Regions from separate parts of the Dysgonomonas sp. 37-18 genome, predicted to be linked through region 1. Evidence: riboswitches for the same ligand, from Rfam matches in the RefSeq annotation. Region 1 holds a riboswitch; each other region holds the start of a gene.
What was found. A riboswitch is a leader RNA that binds a small molecule or an ion and turns the genes downstream of it on or off. The one in region 1 is predicted to bind cobalamin.
Positions count from the first base shown of each region.

Region 2: linked by a shared signal. The riboswitch ahead of BGO84_RS07140 (cysteine-rich CWC family protein) and the one ahead of BGO84_RS12530 (anaerobic ribonucleoside triphosphate reductase) in region 1 are both predicted to bind cobalamin.
Region 3: linked by a shared signal. The riboswitch ahead of BGO84_RS13065 (TonB-dependent receptor plug domain-containing protein) and the one ahead of BGO84_RS12530 (anaerobic ribonucleoside triphosphate reductase) in region 1 are both predicted to bind cobalamin.

Region 1 covers NZ_MKVC01000031.1:12,356-18,594, reverse strand. Annotated here, with positions in the region: gene pflB (formate C-acetyltransferase) at 1-162, shown strand, start outside; gene pflA (pyruvate formate-lyase-activating protein) at 246-965, shown strand; cobalamin riboswitch at 1,176-1,366, shown strand; gene BGO84_RS12530 (anaerobic ribonucleoside triphosphate reductase) at 1,483-3,690, shown strand; gene nrdG (anaerobic ribonucleoside-triphosphate reductase activating protein) at 3,683-4,171, shown strand; gene BGO84_RS12520 (hypothetical protein) at 4,331-5,311, shown strand; gene BGO84_RS12515 (hypothetical protein) at 5,795-6,239, shown strand, end outside.
Region 2 covers NZ_MKVC01000021.1:19,759-25,997, reverse strand. Annotated here, with positions in the region: gene ppc (phosphoenolpyruvate carboxylase) at 1-1,947, opposite strand, end outside; gene BGO84_RS07145 (phosphoenolpyruvate carboxykinase) at 2,102-3,835, opposite strand; gene BGO84_RS07140 (cysteine-rich CWC family protein) at 4,091-4,306, opposite strand; cobalamin riboswitch at 4,493-4,697, opposite strand; gene BGO84_RS07135 (RNA-binding S4 domain-containing protein) at 4,812-5,231, opposite strand; gene pth (aminoacyl-tRNA hydrolase) at 5,340-5,903, opposite strand; gene BGO84_RS07125 (50S ribosomal protein L25/general stress protein Ctc) at 5,920-6,239, opposite strand, start outside.
Region 3 covers NZ_MKVC01000033.1:688-6,926, forward strand. Annotated here, with positions in the region: cobalamin riboswitch at 803-1,010, shown strand; gene BGO84_RS13065 (TonB-dependent receptor plug domain-containing protein) at 1,144-3,186, shown strand; gene BGO84_RS13070 (DUF5074 domain-containing protein) at 3,194-4,387, shown strand; gene BGO84_RS13075 (PKD-like domain-containing protein) at 4,399-6,090, shown strand; gene BGO84_RS13080 (hypothetical protein) at 6,106-6,239, shown strand, end outside.

The DNA.
Region 1 (6,239 bases):
GTTAATGTATTTGACAGGAATCTGCTTATCGATGCGATGGAACATCCTGAAAAATATCCTCAGTTGACAATACGTGTATCAGGTTATGCTGTTAATTTCGTAAAACTTACAAAAGAGCAGCAATTGGATGTTATAAACAGAACGATTACTACATCATTCTGATACTCCGTTAATAAATAAAAAGTTGCTCCAAAACAAAAAAAACACTTTTGGGGCAACTTCACTTAGCTGGAAGAAAATAAATAATGAAAGGTTTAATTCATTCTTTCGAATCTTTTGGAACTAAAGACGGCCCGGGTATAAGATTTGTATTTTTTATGCAAGGCTGCCCTCTTCGTTGCCTCTATTGCCATAACCCAGACACATGGAATATGAACGATAAGAAGTACGAACTAGCTCCGGAAGAGGCTTTTGAAGAAGTAAAGAAGGTAAAAAACTTCATACGCAATGGGGGCATAACCATTTCGGGAGGAGAACCCCTGCTACAACCTCAGTTTATTATCGAACTATTTAAGATGTGTAAAAATGAAGGTTTACATACAGCTATAGACACATCAGGATATATATTAAATGATAAGGTAAAGGAAGTTTTAGAGCACACAGATCTTGTACTACTGGATATTAAACATATCAATCCTGATAAATATAAAAACCTCACAGCAAAACCTCTGGAGCCAACACTTCGCTTCATGCAGTACCTCACAGAAATTGAAAAACCTGCCTGGCTAAGATATGTGCTCGTTCCGGGCTTCACCGACGATGAAAAAGACCTGAATGACTGGGCAAAACAAGTTTCTGAATATAAAAATGTACAGCGAGTAGATATTCTACCTTTTCATCAAATGGGATTACATAAATGGGAGCAATTAACTGAAGACTACAAGCTTAAAGACATTGCACCTCCCGAACAGTCGGAAATAGAAAAGGCTGAAAATATTTTCCGAAATTATGGACTTAAGGTCTGACATATAGATTATTCATAAAGCATTTCTCTTTACAAAAACAAAAAAAGATCATCGATAAGAATATAAAATTTTATTTTTAGAAAACTTTTCAACAATAGCAAAATCACAACAAACTCATAAAAAGCTAATTAACAATAAACAGAGAAAACTTAAATCAGAAAACACTTAAATAAAATATCCAATCAAGTCTTTTATTAAGTAAAATCATATAACTTTGTTAACATATACGGTTCCGAATATAATCGGATGAAAAGGGAATCAGGTGAAAGACCTGAACTATCCCCGTAGCTGTAAATTTCAGAAAGGTAGTTGGACTCTCACACCACTGTCAACGAATACTGATGGGAAGGTTACCAACTGCGAAATAAGTCAGAAGACCTGCCGTATATACATTCTAGCTTTCGGGAGAAAAGCAGCAGAATTATACAACATATTAACTCCAAATAAGTCTGTGTACTTCCCTGCTCCTGTCAGTTATATTTTAATTGATACAATAAAAGTATAAACGATAACGAATATGATTCAGACAGTTGTAAAAAGAGACGGACGTATCGTCGGTTTTAATGAGGAAAAAATCATGGCAGCAGTTCGCAAAGCCATGCTACACACCGAACAAGGAGAAGATTCCACTTTAATCAGACGCATTACAGACTATGTATCCTGTCAGGGAAATGAGCAGATGACAGTGGAGCAAATACAAGACATGGTAGAAATGGAGTTGATGAAAAGCCCCCGCAAAGAGGTGGCAAAAAAATACATTGCCTATCGTGACAAACGCAGCATTGCCCGCAAAGCAAAAACGCGAGACATGTTTCTGGAAATTATAGATACTAAATCGAACGATATCACGCGAGAAAATGCAAACATGAACGCCGATACACCTGCCGGTATGATGATGAAGTTTGCTAGCGAAACCACTAAGCCTTTTGTTGATGATTATTTATTATTGCCGGAGGTAAAAGAAGCTGTTCGTCTCAACTATCTGCATATACACGACAAAGATTATTATCCGACTAAAAGTCTTACTTGCGTACAACATCCTTTAGATAAAATATTACAAAACGGTTTTTTTGCAGGACATGGAGAATCTCGTCCCGCAAAACGCATTGAGACTGCCAGTATGCTAGGTTGTATCTCTCTGGAAACAGCGCAAAATGAGATGCATGGCGGACAGGCTATTCCTGCTTTCGATTTTTATTTAGCTCCATTTGTACGTAAGAGCTTTATTGAAGAAATAAAAGTTCTCGAACAAGCTACAGGAATAGAATACAAACATTTGTACGAAACAGAAATAGAAGATTATATCCCTTGTTCAGTCAAAGATTTAGCAGGAGACAAACGAATTATACAGCATGCTATAAACAGAACAGTGAGCAGAGTTCACCAATCGATGGAGGCCTTTATTCACAATATGAACACAATCCATTCTCGTGGAGGAAATCAGGTCGTATTCAGTTCGGTCAATTACGGAACGGACACCTCCGCTGAAGGGCGCTGTATTATTCGCGAATTACTCCACAGTACATACGAAGGAGTAGGAAGTGGCGTAACGGCTATTTTCCCTATACAAATATGGAAAAAGAAGCGAGGCGTAAACTATTTGCCGGACGACAAAAACTATGATCTTTATATACTAGCAAGCAAGGTGAGTGCCCGCCGTTTCTTCCCTAACTTTTTGAATCTGGATGCGACATTCAATCAACATGAAGACTGGAAAGCAGACAATCCTCGCCGATTTGAATACGAAGTAGCTACAATGGGTTGTCGGACACGCGTATTCGAAAATCGCTTTGGGAAAAAGACATCTATCGGACGGGGGAATCTCTCTTTCTCCACTATCAATCTTGTACGCATTGCCTTAGAATGCAGAAATATAGAAAATGAAAAAGAAAGAATAGATTGCTTCTACAGCAAACTAAACCAGATACTCGACCTGACCGCATTACAATTGCATCGCAGGTTCGAATTTCAGAAAACTGCCGCTCCCAAACAATTTCCATTACTAATGTCTGTATTATGGGAAGGATGCGAGCAGGTAAAAGATGAGAACACGATAGAGAAGGTAATTAATCAAGGCACATTGGGCATTGGTTTTATAGGACTTGCCGAAGCTCTTGTTGCACTTGTAGGTAAACATCATGGAGAAGATGAGCAAGCTCAAAAACTCGGACTGGAGATAGTAACTTATATGAAAGATCGAGTAAATGAATTCTCAGAAAAATATCAGCATAATTACAGTGTACTTGCAACTCCTGCCGAAGGGCTCGCCGGACGTTTTACACGTCGAGACAAAAAAGACTTTGGGCTAATCAAGGGCATAACCGATCGTGAATATTACACCAATTCCAATCACGTACCCGTATATTACCAATGCAGTGCACATAAGAAAGCAAAGACAGAAGCTCCTTATCATGACCTAACTCGAGGAGGACATATCTTTTATGTAGAGATAGACGGTGATGCCACACACAACCCCGATGCTATATTGACAGTAGTAGATATGATGGATAAATATAATATGGGGTATGCATCAGTCAATCACAATCGCAATCGTTGTTTGAAATGCGGCTATGAAAATTCGGATACAAAGCTCACCCGATGCCCAAAATGCGGTAGCGACGAAATAGATCGCCTGCAACGCATAACAGGTTACCTGGTAGGGACAACAGACCGATGGAACAGCGCAAAACTGGCAGAGTTAAACGACCGCATTATTCATGAATAAGCTATCAATACTAAATATTATACATGACACCACCGTAGATGGTCCCGGATTCAGAACGGCCATCTACGCTGCGGGTTGTGCACACAGATGTCCGGGATGCCATAACCCACAATCGTGGGATATAAAAAATGGCACACCACACACCATTGATCAGCTATTAGAGATAATAAAAGAAGATGAATTTGCAAACGTTACTTTTTCGGGTGGAGATCCCCTGTTTCAAGTAGAAGGTTTCACACAGCTTGCACAACGAATAAAAGCAGAAACAGACAAAAACATCTGGTGCTATACCGGATTTTTGTATGAAAACATTCTAAAATCGGAAAGGCTTTCTCAAATTCTTCCTTTTATCGATTTTTTGGTAGACGGCAGATATATTGAAGCACTGCAAAGCGAAGAGCTACGATTCAGAGGCAGCAGCAATCAAAGAATCATAAATGTGCAAACTTTGGATGAATACGGGGATTCACCTCAACGATAAGAGCTTTCAAAAAAAAGTGATAAAATAACACATTCTTGAATAAAATCCATACCAATTTTTAAAATAAATATAATAAATTTATGCGATAAAAAAAGATTTACTAAAACTTAGATTAAAGTTAACCACTAAACATATCTCAATCTCAATAAATGTAAGTCTATGATGAATAAAGAGGTTGTAAACAACTTGGTGTATAGAATCAAATCTGCACTTCCCGAAAATGTCAAAATAGCCCATTACCTGATGGATTTGTTATCGTTAGGCCGAGAAGCTGTATATCGCAGACTAAGAGGAGAGATAACATTCAATCTGGATGAGCTTATACTAATATCCAAAGACTTGGACATATCTTTAGATAGTATTGTAAATCCTGAAAAAATGGAAAAATATGGCATTTTGTTTGAAACAAAAATGCTGATAAAAGATACTTCTTTAAAACATCTTATGGAGAACCTCAAACAGACATTAAATGGACATGTCGAATTGTGCAAACTCGCAAACAGACACCCTGAAGCTAAAATGTCTATCGCAACAAACACGATGCCCTATCAGTTTTTTCTCAATTACAGAAATCTGGCGAGAATTCCATCTTACAAATGGTTGTATCAAACTCAACCAGTTGAAAATATGATGTCCTTTAGTGACTATAAGGTATCGGATGAAATAATCAGCCTTGCTCATGAATTTGTAAAAGAATATAATACCATTGACTCTGATTTTATATTTGATCCCAACACCTTTAATTCTATAGTTGAAGACATTGTTTTTCTTTACAAATTAAATTTAATAACTAACGAAGAGGTCAACTTATTGAAAGAAGAATTTTTGAACTTGATTGACGACCTCGAAATAAAAACTGCTTCGGGTAAATTTAGCCCAACCTCAAAAATATCGGTTTATATATCTAATATTAGCATAGATACAACTTACACATTTCTAGAATGGGATAATAATCAGGTTACACATTTCCGCATATATGGCCTTTGCAGTATAAACACTGAAGATCCGACTATATGTAAAGTACATAAAACTTGGATTAATTCATTAAAACGATACTCTACATTAATAACACGCAGTGCGGATTTAGTTCGAATCGAATATTTTAACAAGCAAAGAGAATTTATAATGCAAAAATTATAACTATTTCCTATACCGCATTTTCAATAACAGGCACGGTTAAACTTTTTCCTTAATTTGTGCTGACATACCTTATCACACTTTATAGAAAAACACGAATAAAGACACAGAATAAACACTGTTGTCGAATCAGCCTATTGTCTAATACAGATTAATATTTCACTTTTACACTTCGTTTTTTCAATCTTATCATATAAACTGTTTCCACCCATAACTGTCTAAAAAATAGGACAAACGATATTCATTCGTTATATCGAATACAGAAAAGTTTAGACTTAAGGGCTCTACAAATATACTTATGCAAGGCCATGGGCTGAACAATAAACTCTCTAATATTAAGTCCATAAAAGAGCTTTTTCTTTTATAAAAAGTATATCTACGAAGTAGAAAATATAATATATGCAACAAAACAATAAAGCTATAAAAAGACTAGTTACATTAATAAAATTGGCAATTCCTGACAATGTCAAGATTTTATATTACTTAATGAATTTGCTTTCCTTGGGAAGAGAAGCTGTATATCGCAGATTGAGAGGAGAAGTAATGTTCAATATGGATGAACTCATTAAAATATCTAACGACCTAAACATTTCATTGGATGACATTATCAATCATCAGAAAAAAGACGCTAAGAATGCATCTTTTGAAACAAAGATGATTATAAGTGATAACCTTGAAAATACACTCAAAAAAGTTGCGGAATCATATATAGAACTTCATAAAGTAGCACGGCAGTCAACAAATGCAAAACTTATCATTGCCTCCAACATGATCCCTTTTCAGCTTTTTCTGGAATATAAAACTTTAGCGAAAGTCGCATCTTACAAATGGCTATACCAAACAAAAGCAATAGAACATAAACTGCCTTTTTCGGAGTATAAAATTTCGGATGAAATTGCGAACCTGGTTCATGAATTTATAAAAGAGAGTA
Region 2 (6,239 bases), on a different contig from region 1:
CTCCTGTTTTGGTGCAGGTGGCGGAAGTAAGTTAGCTTCTAAGATTGCATCAGTATATAAAGCCAGCGTTTTTATAGCCAGATCGGGTATACCTAATTTGAAGCGGATCATTTCGCCCTGTTCTGTTACACGCAAACCACCCTTTAATGAGCCCGGAGGCTGAGAGAAAAGAGCAACTTTGGCAGGTCCTCCTCCACGTCCGACAGTACCACCACGTCCATGGAATAAGGTCAAGCATACTCCCGCTTCTTGACAGCTTTTGATCAATGCTTCTTGTGCACTGTATTGTGCCCATCCGGCAGCAATAGATCCTGCGTCTTTGGCTGAGTCAGAGTAACCGATCATTATCATTTGTTTGCTCTTGATAACGCCTCTGTACCAACTAATATTAAACAATTGCTGCATAATACCATTGGCATTATTGAGGTCATTCAGCGTTTCAAACAATGGTGTTACGGGTAATATATAAGGACACTCAGCTTCTTTCAACAACAAATAAACCGCCAATATATCGGACGGAGTACGTGTCATCGATATAATGTAGGTAGGTATTACCCCTTCAGGAGTTTCTGCAATAACTTTGCATGTTTGCAGCACTTCTTTCGTTTGAGGACTTGGCTCCCAATTTTTTGGAACCAAAGGACGTTTAGAATTCAGCTCTCTGATAAGAAAAGCTTGCTTCTCATCTTCCGACCATGTTTCATAATCTCCTAATCCTAAATAACGGGTAATCTCTGAAATTGTCTCAGTATGAATTGTACTTTCCTGACGAACATCTATTTGTACAAGAGTAAGCCCGAAGCATTTAACCCTGCGCATAGTATCCAATAGCTTATCATCGGCTATAATATCCATCTTGCAAGCCACTAAAGACTTATAAGATTCATGCAAAGGTTCCCATAATTGCTCATTATAGTAGAGAATATCCTCGGTAAGTTCAGGATTTTTACCTGCTATACGGGCATCAAGGTAAGCTATAGTATTACGAAGCTGTGTACGCAACTTTTTCATTAGCTCACGATACGGCTCTTGTACTTCATAGTTTCCTATATAATTTCTGAATTCGAGCGTACAGGTTGCCATTGATAGTTCTTTCACCAGTATTTCTATATCTGATAAGAAGAGAGTTGCAGCACGACGGCGGCTATCAAGTAGTACATCATGTGTAACTTTGGCTGTCACATTAGGATTCCCGTCACGGTCGCCCCCCATCCATGATGAAAAATGTATAGGACGTGCATCGATCGGAATACGATATGCGAGTGTATTTCTTATTTGCTCGTCGAGTTCTCGGATGTAAGCTGGTACAGCAGCCCAAAGGCTATTCTCTACTACATCATATCCCCATTTTGCTTCTTCGTTGGGGGTCGGACGATTCTGACGTATTTCATCAGTATACCAATATTGAGCGATTAGTTGTTTGAGTCTGCGCAATATTTGTACTTTCTGATGTTCGATCAAATCATCATGATCGAGTAGCTTAAGGCATTGATCTACTTGATTCAGATTATTGATCAACGAGCGTCTATTTATTTCTGTAGGGTGAGCGGTTAAAACCAAATCGATAGATATATCTTCTATTGCTTTGATTATATCGCTATCGCTATAGTTAGCGGCTTTAAGTTTTTCATATACTGCAGAAAAATTCACCGGATTCTCAGCCCCTTGTGCGTGGGGAGAGATACTATTATATTGTTCTGCCGTATTTGTGAGGTTAAGAAACTGGTTGAAAGAACGTGCTACAGGCAAGAACTCCTCATCCCTAAGATTTTGCAATGTCTTAACCAACGATTTATGTGCTTCAATGTCACCCGAGTGTGATGCTTTAGATAGCCTGCGGATTGTTTCTATGAGGTCGACCATATCTTGCCCTTTCGCCTCATTGATCGTTTTTCCGAGCAAGTGGCCAAGCATCTTGATATTGTCGTGCATCAAGGATTGTTGCATATTGTTCATAGGTTTATTCTAATTATTAGTTGTATTTTTCTCCGTTATAATATTTAACGCCATACATTATCAAAAGTTTAAGTAAGCGTTGAGTAGTCAGGCAAATTTTATCGAAGAAAGAGACGAGCTAATACTTAACTCATCTCTACTCCACTTAATCATTATTTATCATTGTAAACAACTCTTCTGCTGCCAATTGAGGCCCATCCTTAGTATGTCCGTCAATAGCAAGCGAGGTGTATATCTCTCCTATTTTTACACCGTTGTTATTCATATCATTAAAGAATTCTTTGATCAGTTTGCCTGCAAGCTCTTTTTCTTGTACAGGGCCAAAAGGGTTGGCAAAATAAGATGTTACCAAACCATTTTCGGTAGTAGTACCTTTTGCTTTGCGGGCTCCAGCTTCGAATATTTTAATCGCTTCGTCGAGATTATCAAAAAACTCAATCTTCTGAGCAGATTCAGTATAGTTATTCGCATACAAGATATAATCTACTTTATATCCTTTAGATATAACATCGTATGTTGCAGCAGGAATCGTAATGCGAGCATTTATTTTGTCAGGATTTGAATAGATACCTCTCTCTAACTGCTGGAACGCATACATAGGGTCAAGGTCATCGATACGGACAAATGCTCCGATTTCGGTTCCATACCCCTTAATCGTACCATCTTCTTCTTTTTTGAGGTAACCCATATCGTCAAATACGATACGCATATGACGTATATATTTCTCGTTAAGTGTACGGAAAGCTTCCAAACTTTCAGATTTTCCGGCACCACTGTCTCCTATAATAACGATATTGGCTTCTGTACCATTCTTGAGTAATATGTTTACCATAGCTCCATGTAGCGGCAATCGCCCTTGCTCCATTTGCTTCACGTTATGAAGTGTAAGAAGCATTTTTTTCATATAGCCAAAATAGTCGATATCGTCGCAATGATTAGCGTAACCGATAAGAATATCATTTTTCTTATCCTTATAGTAGAAAGTACGTTTCTCTTCTATTCCATCAGGATATCCGAACACGTATATTATATCCGGTTTTTTACCGATATATTCACTGGCTTTAGCTAGTTCAAAAAGATTGGATAATGCAAATCCGTGAACCATATAGTCCTTGTGGAAATAAACAAAGGTCAACATATTCCCTACTTTAGCAGGAAATAAGAACCAGTCATCTTCATTCAGAATAATATTTTCTACCGGATTTGTTGTATGTTCTTGAAAAATGCCGTCGCGTGTATTTCTTTTTGTATATGAAATAAACGGTGGTTTAAACATAACAGAAGTAATGAACGGAATAGAAGTCAACCCATTGTATTCTATTGGGCAGTTCCAAGTAATGTCACTAAGAGTTAACCCTGCATTTGCACCTGCGGTAAGCTGGCGATATACAAGATGCTGATACCCCATTACGGTTTCCTGAATGCGGCGGTAGATAGAAAGTACCAGCTCATTGAACAATTCGTTGGCATGCAAAAAACGCACACTTTGCAACCCGCTGCTGATGGAATTGTTATGCACTATAGTATAACGTTCCATTCTACGCCAGAAGCCATAGAGAAGCTCTATAAGCTCTATAAATAAATCTTTATCGTTGAAAAAGATAGCATACTTGTTATGTACATTTTGCACCTCATCGGGATTACATACAGTAAGTAGCTTAAATGCTTCTATCAATGTTTTTTGAAATTCTTCGTCAGTCTTGAATTCTTTGATATAATAATCGTAGATAATGACATCATTCTTTTTCAATCTTTGTATAAAAGCTTCAATAACCCGATGAAAACCGTAACTATTTAATATTTTTTGCCTCGTGTCGCAAAACTTAAGAGTGAAGTTGATAATCGCCTTTCCTTCGCCTAAAGTAAACTCTTGTAACATGTTTAATTTTATTTATTATAGTTATTATTTCTATCCGGTTCGATATCGATTTGCAATCTCCTATCTCCATTTGTGACAGGAGATTGCAAACTTCAATACTTGATTTGAAAACATTCAAATTGCGTTGTTTTCCAACATCAAATTTAAGGAAACTTACCTATACAATTAAACGAATTAAAGACTAAATTTATAATAAATTGTAAATTAAAAATAAGTTTTTGCTATTACCTTGTATTGGTGTTGCTTATAAATACTTTATTTTTTGTCTTTTATGAATTTAGGATTAACATCAAAGGCAAAAAAGTAAGTATTTGTTTCGCTTAAACACTTAGGACAAAGGCAGTCACTATAGTTATCTTTTATATAATCGCGCACCCCTGAAACTAAAGAAACTCTACGGCAGCTACACAATTCTACGCGGTCTTCTCTACAGCTGAAAGCGGCCGAACATCTTTGACATATCTTTTTCATTGTTGTAAGTTTTTATTGTTATTGAATATATTATAAGATCAGGAGAAGGTTTATTTAAAATATACAACCTCATTTGCAGATACCGAAATATGACATTGCAAGAGATGATAGTATAAATACTTCAACCAAAATCAATTTTCTATAATCAGAGAAAAATCTCTTGAGCTTTCTATCTTTTTTCGCGAAAGATGAAATTTATTTTTTGGCAGGTCTTCTGACTTACTTCCGTTTTATACGACCTTCCCGTTTATGAAAAACAGTGGCTTTGAGGATTTGTATAAACGTTTAGCGAAGCTTACAGCAGCGCGACTGTTCAGGATTTACACCTGATTCCCTTTTCATTATATATCCAAGACTTCGAATATATAACACCAATTATGGTAACAAAGATATAGAATTATAAATAAGAACAAATATAAATAAGAAAGTTTTTGATGGTATAATGAATTACTATTTCATAAGAGTGTGTTCTGCAAGGAATAAGTTTCGAACTATAATTTATACTCTAATCTTCTAAATCCCAATCATCAAAGAAAGAGTAATCTTCTGTAAACTGATCCAATTCACGACGATCTTTTTTTGTTGGTCGCCCTGTTCCTCTAGCTCTATCTACAAAACCGCTCACCTTAGACATTTCTAATATTTCAAGTTGAGATGCAGATGTCACATCTTTCATAAATTCGGGCACAAGCTTGGCTCCCATTCTGTTTTCCGAAAGGTTGAGGACTTCAAAGGAATAAGTAACCGGAGGACGGCGCACTTCTATCACATCGCCTACCTTAATTGATCGAGAGGGTTTTATAGTAACTCCTTTGATCGAGACACGTCCTTTTTTACATGCTTCTATTGCTATAGAACGAGTTTTGAAAAGACGAACAGCCCACAGCCATTTGTCTATACGTACTTCGTTTTTAGGTTCTTTCATAATAAAATCAGAATTTTGCCAATATGTCCGCAAACAAGACCGGCTTCACATCATTTACCAAAGTTATATATTAGATACAAAAGATATTCGTTTCTAACTTCTTTGGTTTTATTTATTATTGTATTGGTTCATGGTATTGTTGATACCTGCCAGACAAAAGCTTTTGATTATTTCGCCACAGGTCTCCAGTTTCACAGGAAGCTCTTTTTCCTCTTCGTCACTGAAATTATCGAGCACATAGCCGACTTGACCTCCCCGAGAAAATTCGTTACCTATACCAAAGCGTAAGCGGGCATAATCTTGTGTTCCTAGTACAGATTGTATATTACCCAGTCCGTTATGTCCGGCACTACTACCTTTTCCTTTGAGGCGTAAAGAACCAAAAGGCAAAGCAAGATCATCTACAACTACCAAAAGATTCTCAATCGGTATCTTTTCTTGGTTTAGCCAATAACGAACAGCATTTCCGCTAAGATTCATAAAAGTAGATGGCTTTAGCAGAATAAGAGTACGTCCTTTGACCTTTAGTTCAGACACAAAGCCATAACGCTTGTCAGCAAAAACAATATTGGACGCTTTAGCTAAAGCGTCCAATACTCTGAATCCTATATTGTGGCGGGTATATTCGTATTCTCTACCAATATTACCGAGGCCGGCAATCAAGTATTTCATTCAATATATCCTATTATTAGCCGTTTTTAGCAGCAAGACCTCTTGCAGCACGAGTCAATTGAACGCGACAAACAACAGCATTTTTAGCATTTAACAGTTCTAGTCCTTCGAAGTGTAGTTCACCTACCTGGATAGATTTTCCAAGAGCAAGGCTTGTTACGTCAACGTGTACTTTCTCAGGGATCTTATCGTAAAGAGCTTTTACTTTAATCTTACGCAAGTCAAGTGAAAGTTTACCCCCTGCTTTTACACCTTCTGCAAGTCCGTCCAAAATAACAGGAACGTCCATTACAATTGGTTTGCCTTCAAATACATGAAGGAAGTCAAGGTGCAAGA
Region 3 (6,239 bases), on a different contig from region 1:
ATAATATTTTACAATTTTAAACATACAAAGATTATTAATTATCATATTTTCCAAACAAATATTTGGTTCAAATTATAGAGTAGATCCTATATTTAAGTGATACTCGTTCTTTGTTAAATCAAAAAGAAGGAAGTGATAATATATTTGTGGTAATCTTGGAACAAATAAAACATGCTTATCTATATGAGAAAGTATTATTTTATAATTATAATATGTATATTTTTCTTTTGTACCGTTCCTAAATAATTGGGGGTAATTAATCTTGACAGATTATTACAGTCAAGGAATAACCAAGCATATTGATTTCGCTCGATAACTTTCAGTTCATATCTTCAGTATTAACTCAATATTATAATCAGGTTGGTTGTAAAGTTGGAGGCAGCAGACTAATATAAAAAGACAAAGATTTATCCGACTATAAACAAGGTTTTAAATGACACGTTGAAATATCCTAAAGTGTCTAGTTTCGCAGAATATAATAAGTTAAATCTATAGTATACATTTTTTAAACAATCGATTTTGCCTAATATTTTTTATGTATCGCAATATTTTTCTTTGAACGTTATTTAGCCTAAACTCGATAGAGAAAAACTATTTTGATCATATAATTCATAATAATTATATTTTCATAGGATTAAATAATTGTTATACCCTATCAGAAAAAATAGTCGAAAATAATTACATTTTATGTTCATACAAACTAAAAAGCTGAAACAACCCTCAAAAAGCTAAGAGTGGAACAAAAGCTCTCCTTGTTTTAATAATCTTTATAATAAGTTTTCTTTTTTAAATATTTAAAGATACCTTTGTTTTCGATTTTGGTGTCATAATTCCAATAACTTACGGAAAAGTGATGAAAAGGGAATCAGGTGTAAATCCTGAACAGACCCGCTGCTGTAAGCTCTACTAAAATCTTTGAACAATACTCAAGCCACTGTTCAACAATGAATGGGAAGGACGATTCAAAGATGGAGTAAGTCAGAAGACCTGCCAAGATTATTATAATTTAAGGCTTTCGGGAAATAAAGCTGAAGAAGATGAAAAGCAGAATTCTGACCATCATCATTATGGTTGCTCTTTTTAATTTAATCGTTTATATTTTCCTGTTAAGTTATTTGATAATCCTTTAATCAGGTGGCTTAGATGTCGTCATTACGTGGGTTTAACCGAGTTGGGTTAATGTTTTCTTTTATATACTGTTGTTCCATAACGGGCTTCGCGCAAAGTAAACTAGATAGTATACAACATCTAAATGAGATAGTAGTCTCGGCTCGTAAAACTAGAGTAGATGTTATCCCTGTACAAGTACTATCGGGAGAATTATTACAAAATTTAAGTGCCCATTCTGTAGCTGATGCTTTGCGTTATTTTTCGGGTGTACAATTGAAAGACTATGGTGGTATTGGTGGTCTTAAGACTATAAATGTACGTAGTATGGGTAGCCAGCATGTAGGTGTATTCTATGATGGGATTGAAATAGCGAATCCTCAGAATGGAGTTGTAGACCTTGGACGATATTCACTTGATAATATTCAAGCTATCTCTTTACATAACGGACAAAAAAGCTCCATTTTTCAGCCGGCAAAAGATTACAGTTCTGCAAGTTCTATCTACATAGAAGCTAAAACTCCTCAGTTTGGATGCAACAAAAAATATAATCTGAAATTTACTTTCAAAACAGGAGCATTCGGACTGATTAATCCTTCTTTGTATTGGGAACAAAAGCTATCTGAGAAATTAAATTCATCGTTTAATATTGATTACACTAACTCGACAGGTAAATATAAGTTTCGATACAAAGTTCAAAATACTGTTGACAATAGAGGGGGATACGATACTACCGCTGTTCGAAAGAATGGAGACATTCAGATATTTAGAATTGAGCAAGCCTTCTTCGGAAAGTTAAAAGGAGGTGATTGGAAAAGTCGTATTTATTTCTATACTTCAGAACGGGGATACCCTGGAGCGATTGTGAAAGAAGAACCCGGAAGATTTAAGCACGAAGATAGACAAAAGGATCGGAATTTCTTTGTTCAATCAGCTTTGAATAAGAGATTTTCAGACGTTTATGCAATAAAGATATCAGGGAAATATGCGTACGATTATTTGTATTATGAATCTGATACTTTAATTCAAAAGTTGAAAAATAAATATATGCTCCATGATGTTTATATTTCTTCAGCCAATCTATTTAATATCCTTCCTTCGTGGACAGCCAACATTTCTGCCGACTTTCAGTGGAATAAAATGAATGCCAATTTGGTGGAATTTATCTATCCGCAACGTTATTCTACTTGGGTAGCTGTAGCGACTTCTCTCGATCTAGATAGAGTAAAAATACAGGGTAGTTTACTCGGTACTTTTGTCCATGAATCTACCAAAGAAGATAAAAAAGACATTCAACGTGATTGGGATAAAATCACACCCACCTTGATGGCCTCATGGCAACCATGGAGTAGAGAGAACCTATTTTTAAGAGCCTTTTATAAAAATATATTTCGAATGCCGACCTTCACCGAGATGCATATGGCATATATGGGGACATTGTCTTCTTACCTCAAACCCGAATTTACCAAACAATATAATTTAGGGTTCGTATATTCAAAAAATATAAATTCATCATTTTTTCTAGAAGGACAAGTCGATGCCTATTACAACGAAGTTACAGACAAATTATTAGCTATCCCGGGCGGTGTAAATTTTCGTTGGACAATGAAAAATATTGGTCTTGTAAAGATAAAAGGAGTAGATGTTGCTTTAACATCTACTAACAAGATAGGAAAAGATCTAACTTTAGATACTCGGATAAATTATACTTACCAAAAAGCACAGGACTATACTCCGATGGTAGTAGAGAGTGATACCATTACCTATAAAGGACAAATAGCATATATTCCGACCCACAGTGCATCGGCCATATTAGGCGTCAATTATAAATCATGGAATTTATCATACAGTTTTATTTATACAGCTACTAGGTATACAGGTAGTGCCAATATTCCCCGTAATAGACTTGAGCCTTGGTACACTCACGATATGGCTATCGGTAAGTCTTTTGTGTGGAGGAAAAATAAATACAAAGCTACCATGGAAATTAATAATCTATTTAATCAGGCTTACGATGTAGTCTTGAATTACCCTATGCCAGGAACAAATTTCAAATTTATACTCAATATAACTATTTAAGAAAATTATGAAAAGAAGATTATTCAAATTAGGATTTCTAATTCTAATTGTAGGATTAACTCTTCTCTATTCATGTAGAGGAGATGATGAGGAACTGATTCCTCCCACAATAACACCGGTAGCTCCTGTTGATGAAACAACTGTTGTAGAAGGAGAAGAAGGTAATATAAAAGGATTTTATCTGTTGAATGAAGCCAATATGGGAAGTAATAAATCTTCCATTGATTACTTCGATCGTAAAACCGGTAAATATTGTCAAAATATTTATCCTTATCTAAATCCTAACATTGCCCATGAACTGGGAGATGTAGGTAACGATATCCAGATTTATGGGAATAAACTATATGCCGTAATCAATGTTTCAGGTTATGTGGAGGTGTTGGATGTAAATACTGCATGCCATATAGGTTCTCTCACTATACCCAACTGCCGTTACATCGTTTTCGACAAAGGTTATGCGTATATAAGTTCTTACAATGGACCTGTTAAGATAGAACCGGATACCCCACTAGGTTGTATCGTAAAGATAGACACTACCAACTTTAAGGAAGTTGGACGGGTTTCTGTAGGCTATCAACCCGAAGAAATGGTGATAAGAGATAATAAATTGTATGTCGCTAACTCGGGAGGTTACCGAGTTCCGAATTACGATAATACAGTGTCTGTTATTGATTTAGGTAAGTTCGAAGAAATAAAGAAGATAACAGTAGGGATTAATTTACATCGGTTGGAATTGGATAGTGATAATAATATCTATGTAAGCTCGCGAGGCGATTATAAATCTACGGCATCAAATACATATATCATCGGGAAAAACGATATGGTAAGCAAAACTTTAAACTTACCATGCTCTAATATGACCGCGATGGGCGATTCTATTTATATGTATAGTGTAGAATGGAGTCATATAACTCAAAAAAACACAATTACTTATGCTATTGTAAATACCAAAAGCCAAACAGTTGTATCTCGGAACTTCATTAAAGATGGAACTGAAAAGCAAATCGTAATTCCGTATGGTTTAGCTATTCATCCTGAAACCAAAGACATATATGTGACTGACGCTAAAGATTATATTAGTCCGGGAACGTTGTTCTGCTTTGACAAAATGGGTAACCGAAAATGGTCTGTGGTTACAGGAGAGATTCCGGCTCATATTGTGTTTACAAAACATAGGTTGAAAAGTTTAATTTTAGATTAATAAAAAAGTAAATGATGAAAAATAAAATTTTATTTCTTTTTTTACTATTGAGTGGTTATTACCTCTCATCATGTTCTGGTGATGATGATATAGTTCAAAACGATATAACTATTACATTCTCACAAAATGAGTATAAAGTTAGAAAAGGGAAAACATTAGAGATTGTACCGCAAGTAACCAATGCAACCAACCCTATTTATTCGTGGAAATTGAATGGGAAAATTATTTCGAATGATTTACAGTTAAATTTCAGTGACTATAGCGTTGGCGAATATTTTATCATATTTAGGGTTGACGATGAAATTGGATATAAAGAGTCGCAGATTAAAGTTACTGTAGCAGATAAAATATCACCCGAAATAGAAATGGTCTCCAGCTATATTGCATATGTGGGGCAACCAATAGAGCTGAAAGCAACAGCCAACTATGCAGAAAACGCAGAATATGTATGGAGAAAAAATGGTGAAATAGTATCGGAAGAACAAGTGTACTCTTTTGTAGAAGAAAATTTAGGTTCATTTGCCTTGACTGTTAAAGTAACTACCGAAGAGGGTGTTGACATCAAAGCCCTAACAGTAGTCGTATTACCTGTACCCGAAGCTGAACTTTATTTCGATGATGGTCTATACCGAACCATAACCAATAAAAATAATCTACGCAAGATGACAGTCCCTCTTGGCAGAACTTTGGTGTTAGCTCCTGTTATTTGCCATATAGATAAACCTGCCGGCTTTAAGTGGACTGTTGATGGAGTTGCACAAAGTTCGACTACCGAGTTTTTAAAATTTACACCTACCGAGAAGAAAGCTTATTTGATAGAAGTAACAGAAACAGGAACATCGGTAAAGGCGCAAGTAGAGGTTACTTGTACAGAGCCTGAAAGTACTTATTTCAGAGCAATACAGACAAACAGTAAAGCTGTTGCTACTAAAGCTTTCAATTACATTCCAGCTCCGGGACAGTTTATTGATTTCCAATCTCCATATCAAACAATAACTCAGGTGTTACAAAAATTCCAAACATCCGTAGATGCTAATTCTAATATGTTTCATATAGGGGCTTACGGAGGTTATTTTGTAATAGGATTCGATCATAGTGTGAAAAATGTGGCAAATAAAGCTGACTTGAGCATCAATGGTAATTCTTTTGCAGGTTGGAGTGAACCGGGAGTAGTTTGGGTTATGCAAGATTCGAATGGCAACGGATTACCCGATGATACATGGTACGAACTGAAAGGCAGTGAGTATGGAAAGAAAGACAACATACAACGCTATGCTGTTACTTATTACAAACCTACAGAAAAAAGAACTGATGTAATGTGGACAGACAATTTTGGAAATACAGGTTCGGTAGATATTAATGGATATCACTCTCAAGACTATTTCTTCCCAATGTTTATAAAAGAAAGTGCTTATACCTTGACTGGTACACGTGTGCCACCGACATTCTATATTGCCGAAGGTACAGGTTATGAATCGTCCAGAGACTTAGGATGGGGGTATGTGGACAATCACAATACAGACCCAACGAGACCCATTGGGGAGTTTTGGATAGAAGATGCTATTCATGCTGATGGAAGTCCTGCTAACCTCACTCATATAGATTTTGTAAAAGTACATACGGCTTCTGTAGGTAAAGGCTCTTTAGTTGGTGAAGTATCAACTGAGCCGGGTAATCCTGTTGATCTGAATTTTAATAACTAAAAGACTAATTAGATAATGAAAAGAATATACCATTATATCTGTCTGCTGATATTGTCTGTCATTTTATTACCTGCTTGTAGTGACGACAACAAAGAATTTGAAGGAAAAGACAATTATATAACTTCTTTCTCTCTGAGACTAGAGAATGA